One region of the Bacillus sp. NPDC077027 genome, then DNA from elsewhere that is predicted to be linked to it. Evidence: riboswitches for the same ligand, from Rfam matches in the RefSeq annotation. Region 1 holds a riboswitch; the other holds the start of a gene.
What was found. A riboswitch is a leader RNA that binds a small molecule or an ion and turns the genes downstream of it on or off. The one in region 1 is predicted to bind S-adenosylmethionine.
Positions count from the first base shown of each region.

Region 2: another riboswitch for S-adenosylmethionine. It lies ahead of metK (methionine adenosyltransferase); the one in region 1 lies ahead of ACQKEZ_RS09055 (substrate-binding domain-containing protein).

Region 1 covers NZ_JBNNIO010000002.1:683,033-686,249, reverse strand. Annotated here, with positions in the region: gene ACQKEZ_RS09060 (right-handed parallel beta-helix repeat-containing protein) at 1-738, shown strand, start outside; SAM riboswitch class I at 1,225-1,333, shown strand; gene ACQKEZ_RS09055 (substrate-binding domain-containing protein) at 1,514-2,632, shown strand; gene ACQKEZ_RS09050 (sugar ABC transporter ATP-binding protein) at 2,692-3,217, shown strand, end outside.
Region 2 covers NZ_JBNNIO010000001.1:29,148-32,364, forward strand. Annotated here, with positions in the region: gene pckA (phosphoenolpyruvate carboxykinase (ATP)) at 1-825, opposite strand, end outside; SAM riboswitch class I at 1,052-1,186, shown strand; gene metK (methionine adenosyltransferase) at 1,381-2,583, shown strand; gene asnB (asparagine synthase (glutamine-hydrolyzing)) at 2,738-3,217, shown strand, end outside.

The sequences.
Region 1 (3,217 bases):
AGACGATCAGATAATATTGGTATAGATTTAATCGGCTTTGAGAAGACAGCGCCAACCACAGCTTATGATCAGGTACGAAATGGTGTTGTATCTAAAAACAAAGTATATGAAATTTCCAGCTATGGAAACCCAGCGTACGGAAAGGAATTTTCCGCAGGTGGGATTTATGTCGACGGTGGAAAAGACATTGTGATTGAACACAATATCACACATCACAATGACATCGGAATTGAGGTGACAAGTGAGCATAAAGGGAAAATGGCAGAGAATGTCCGCATCCAATATAATCAGGTCTATCTCAATCGTTTTACAGGCATTTCGATTGGAGGCTATGATGAAAAAAGGGGCGGCACTTCTTATTCAACGATCTCACATAATGTTCTGTATAAAAATGATACAGCTGGTTTAGATGGCGGGCAATTCTTGATGCAATACAAATCAGTGCATAATAAAGTGACGAAAAATATCATGACGGCAAGCTCATCCCATTTTTTGATTGTCAATCTGTATCAAGTGAATGAGAAAAATCTATTTCAAAAAAACGTCTACGATGATCGGCAGGGGGCGGCTAAGTCAAAATGGGTATGGAAAGGAAAGGAGCTGAACGGGTATCAAATATACCGCAAAAAAAGCGGGCAAGATAAAGGTTCAGCATATCTTAATCCTTTATATATCAATGAAAAAAAATATGATTTTCGCTTGAAGTCAACATCACCTGCCAAAAAAATTGTTGAGTAGATAATAGGGTTTTTTGAAGGAACGATAAAAAGGCTAAACAATTAAGTGGAAGTGACAGAAAATGTACTTCCCGAACTGTCAGTTCAGGTGATCATTGTTTGAAAGACCAAGACCAGCCTAGCCAAATTTTCTCGATTCAGATGACATCTCATGATAAAACAGATCGAACTCATAAGGGATGTTGTCTTTGATGACAGCCCTAGTGCATGATCAGTGATTTGAATAAGGTTGGTCTCAGAATGAGTATGTTGAACGGCATTCATCAAAAAAGTCTGTTCATAACGGTACAAAACAAATTCAGCAAACATCATTCAGTACATTATCACTTCCAAATACTACCTGGCGGCTCAATGCTGTCAGGCTTTTTTAACTTTCTGTTCATGCAATTAAATGGGAATTTTGAAAATATTCTAAAAGGTTATTGACAATCCTTTAGTCCCCTATTAAAGTAAAGAGTACATTTGAACATGACAATTTGATAGTATTCTCTTATCAAGAGAGGCAGAGGGACTGGCCCGATGATGCCCGGCAACCGTTTCTAATTAGAAATTGGTGCTAATTCCTGCAAAGCTCAAGTAGCTTTGACAGATAAGAGAGGAAGACTTCCCGATAAATATCCATCTTTGACGGTAATGAAACCTCTCTTAATCAAGAGAGGTTTTTTTGTGTCTTATGACAAATATGGATACCTCATGTGGGTGAAAACCTGACAACTATTTACCCTAGTTTTCAGATGTGAAAAATAATAATAAACAACTTAAGGGGGAACTTAGGAATGAAACTTCGTTTATGGAAATCATCCATCTTGTTACTCATTGTCTTTACTTTAGTGTTAACTGGTTGTGGGGCGGGCTCAAGCGCAGGCTCAAAAGCGAAATCAAATGAAAAGGTGTCATTTGACAATGTGCCGAAACGGTTTGCAAAAGGACAGGGAGCAAAAATCAAAGTCATTCGAAAAATTGGCGGTGACGATCACACTGCACAATTTTTAGCTGGAGCAAAAGCAGAAGGAGAAGAAATGGGTTTTACAGTGGATGTGTATACAGCTAACGGAGACACAGCAAAATTCCATGATGCGATTGCGCAAGCACTTGAAGAAAACTATGACGGCATCATTATTTCACATGGTGACGATGACGCAACGGTTACTGATGTAAAAAAGTTAGCTGAGAAAGGAATTCCGGTGGTCGCATTTGACTCCAATCCTAAGCTCAAAGACATAAAAGGTGTGACAGTCACATCTCAGGATGATGAACAGCTTGCTAAACTTTCACTTGATTCACTTGTTTCTGATTTTAAAGGAAAGGCAAACATCGCTTATTTATGGGTAGATGGATTTCCACCAATGGTGAGACGCAACAAAGTATATAAAGAAACCCTTGAGAAAAATCCAGGCATTAAAGAGCTTGATCGCTTTGGGATTGCCTCATCCGATACATCTGTTCAAACGCAAAATGCAGTAGCTGCCATGCTGAATAAATATCCAAAGGGTAAACTTGATGCCATCTTTGCTACTTGGGATGCATTTGCAATCGGTGCTGCACGTGCATTAAAGGAGGCAGGCAGAACAGAAGTGAAAATCTACGGGATTGATGTATCAAATGCCGATCTTCAGGAAATGCAAGCAAAGGACAGCCCTTGGAAATATACAGCGGCGGTTGATCCCAAGCTCATTGGTGCTGTTAATCTAAGAATTTTAGCGAAGAAATTAGCAGGTGAAGATACGCCTGCATCATTCGACCTTGAGGCTTCACTCATTTCACAAAAGCAGCTACAAGACGCAGGCAAGGCAGTGAACATGGTGAACCTTGCTGAAGAAGTCAAAGGCTTTGGAACTTCGACAGCATTTGAAGAAGATTGGATCAAAACATTGAAGGGACATTACGCTAAATAACACCAATTGCACTCTCTTCTAAGCAGAGAGTGCTTCGTTTTTCAAAAAGGAGGATCAATATGTCAACGCCACTTGTAAATATGAAGCAAATATCGATCGAATTCCCTGGGGTCAAAGCGCTTGATCGAGTTGATTTCACACTCCAAAAAGGCACAGTTCACGCCCTGATTGGAGCAAATGGCGCTGGTAAATCCACCTTAATGAAGGTATTGGCAGGCGCACATCAGCATTACGAGGGAATTATTCAAATCAATGGGGAAAAACAAACAATCCGCTCACCGAAGGAATCCACTCTATACGGGGTGCAGACCGTGTATCAAGAGGTTGATACCGCACTTGTCCCGTATTTGACGGTTGGAGAGAACATGCTTATACACGAACTGGAACACAAACAGTTTGTCAGATGGAAGGAGCTACATCACAAAGCAACTAGCATCTTGAAGGAGATGCAAATAGACGTTTCCTCCAAAAGGCTTGTGAGCGAATTGACACTAGCAGAAAAACAGATGGTACTCATTGCTAAAGCCGTATCTACTAAGTGCAGTATCTTAATTTTAGATGAGCCAACAGCTCCGCTTAGCCACA
Region 2 (3,217 bases), on a different contig from region 1:
CACACATTTTGCATAGCAGCCACCTTCAATGTTGAAAACACCTGATCCTGACCAACCATGCTCATCATCACCGATTAATTTACGGTTTGCATTCGCAGAAAGTGTTGTTTTACCTGTACCAGATAATCCGAAGAATAAAGCAACGTCTCCTCCTTGACCCACGTTTGCAGAGCAGTGCATAGAGAGGATATCTTGCTCAGGAAGCAGGTAGTTCATCACAGAGAAAATAGACTTTTTCATTTCTCCAGCATATTCTGTACCTCCGATGAGAATCGTACGTTTTTCAAAGGATACGATGATGAATGTTTCAGAGTTTGTTCCATCTGTTTCAGGATCTGCTTTAAAATGTGGTGCAGATAAAATTGTAAATGGTTTTTCAGCGGATTTTGGTGTTGATGCGTCAGGTCTGATAAAAAGCTGCTTGGCAAATAGATTGTGCCATGCAAATTCGTTGACGACAGTGATTGGCATACGGTATCTTTCATCGGCACCTGCGAAGCCGTCAAATACAAACAGCTCATCTCTTTCCTTTAAGTATGACACAACCTTAGCATGAAGACGGTCAAAGGCTTCTGGTGAGATCGGCTGGTTCACATTACCCCAATCGATTTTATGTTCAGAATTTGCTTCTTTGACGATAAATTTATCTTTAGGCGAGCGCCCAGTGTATGCACCTGTAGTGGCGCGTACAGCACCCGTAGAGGTTAAAGTTCCTTCATTACGTGCGAGAATTTTTTCAACAAGCTTCGGAACAGATAAATTTTGGTGCGTATTTTCTGCTGAAAGTAGTGTTTGTAAATCTTCTTTTAAATCCACTGAGTTCATAAAAAACCCTTCCTTTACCGTTGAATTTGTTTGTTTCGATTAGTATAACACATTGATAATAATAGTCTATACTATTTGAATTATTTTGTGTGTTTTTTTTCATTTTTGCCATAAAAACATGCTTCTTGGTGATACAATTTAAGTAGGTAAAAAAGGGGATAGATAATTCCTTAGAAGCATTGACATCACATGAGGGTATAAGATAAGATATTTTATTGAACGGATACTCTTATCCCGAGCTGGTGGAGGGACAGGCCCAATGAAACCCAGCAACCGGTTTCTGATGAAAAAGTCAGTACAGCAAGCGAGAAACCAAGGTGCTAACCTGATGCAAGGTCATTTAAACCTTGAGCGATAAGAGTGAAAGGCATGTATATCTCAGACCCTTTCCTCACAATGATGGAAATGGTTTTTTTGTTTTTGGGATATCATATGAACAAATTGCCAATAACATCTCTATATAAACGTTTTCATATAATAGGGAACGAGTTCCGTATCATTTTGAAAGGCCTCATCTTGGGATGGTGTGGTCTTGTACAGGAGGAATTAACCATTATGAGTCAAAATCGTCGATTGTTTACTTCAGAGTCAGTTACGGAAGGACATCCAGATAAAATCTGTGATCAAATTTCAGACAGTATTTTAGATGAAATTTTAAAGAAAGACCCTAATGCACGTGTTGCTTGTGAAACTTCTGTTACGACCGGTCTTGTTTTAGTAAGCGGTGAGATTACGACATCTACTTACGTCGATATTCCAAAAACGGTGCGTGACACCATTAAGGAAATTGGCTACACACGTGCGAAATATGGTTTTGATGCGGAAACATGTGCGGTTCTTACATCGATTGATGAGCAGTCTGCTGATATTGCCCAAGGTGTTGACAAAGCACTTGAAGCGCGTGAAGGGACAATGACAGAAGAAGAAATTGATGCAATCGGAGCTGGTGACCAAGGTCTTATGTTCGGTTATGCGAACAATGAAACAGAAGAACTGATGCCTCTTCCAATCTCTCTTGCGCATAAGCTGTCTCTTCGTTTGACTGAAGTACGCAAGGATCAAACACTTGCTTATTTGCGTCCTGATGGAAAAACACAGGTAACTGTTGAATATGATGAAAATAACAAACCTGTGCGTATTGATACCGTCGTCATTTCAACACAGCATGCACCTGAGATGACACTTGAACAAATTCAAAGTGATTTGAAAGAGCATGTCATCAAACATGTGGTTCCAAGTGAATTGATTGATGAGAACACAAAATATTTTATTAACCCAACAGGTCGATTCGTTATCGGTGGGCCACAAGGGGATGCTGGTTTAACTGGTCGTAAAATCATCGTTGATACTTATGGCGGTTATGCTCGTCATGGCGGCGGAGCTTTCTCAGGTAAGGATGCAACGAAAGTAGACCGCTCTGCGGCATACGCAGCTCGTTATGTAGCGAAAAACATTGTGGCTAGCGGTCTTGCAGATTCTTGTGAAGTACAGCTTGCTTATGCAATTGGTGTAGCACAGCCTGTTTCCATTTCCATCGACACATTTGGAACTGGTAAAGCATCTGAAGAAAAATTGATTGAAGTTGTTCGTGCAAACTTTGATCTTAGACCAGCTGGTATTATCAAAATGCTTGATTTACGTCGTCCAATTTATAAACAAACGGCTGCATACGGACACTTTGGTCGTCACGATTTAGATTTACCTTGGGAAAAAACAGATAAAGCAGCTACACTTCGTAAGGAAGCATTAGGAGAATAACATCATAAAAACCGCTTATTTTAAGCGGTTTTCCTTTTGGGGAAATCTGAACGGATTATTTTGTGAAAAAATGACCTCAATGTGAAACGAAAATGAGACAATAACTGTCTAATTATAGGCTTAATATGAAATAACATAACGTGGAGGCAATCATATGTGTGGATTTGTTGGTGTATTTAATCACCTGCCATTGTCCGAAACTGCTGAACAGGAAGAAACAATTAAACAAATGAATCGTCTAATTGTTCACCGTGGTCCGGACGATGAGGGCTATTTTCATGATGAACATGTAGGTTTTGGATTTAGACGTTTAAGTATTATAGATGTTGAAAACGGGAAACAGCCGCTTTCATATGAAGACGAGAACTACTGGATTATTTTTAACGGGGAAATTTATAATTATGTTGAACTAAAAGAAGAGCTTGTGAAAAAAGGTTATACTTTTAAAACAGATTCCGATACAGAAGTGCTCCTTGCCACATACCGTCATTATAAGGAAGAAGCAGCATCTAAGCTTCGTGGAATGTTTGCATTTTTAATTTGGGATAAACAAGCGCAGTTGCTCTATGGGGCAAGAGATCCATTCGGGATCAAACCACTTTACTTTACACAAATAGATGATCAAGTTTACTTT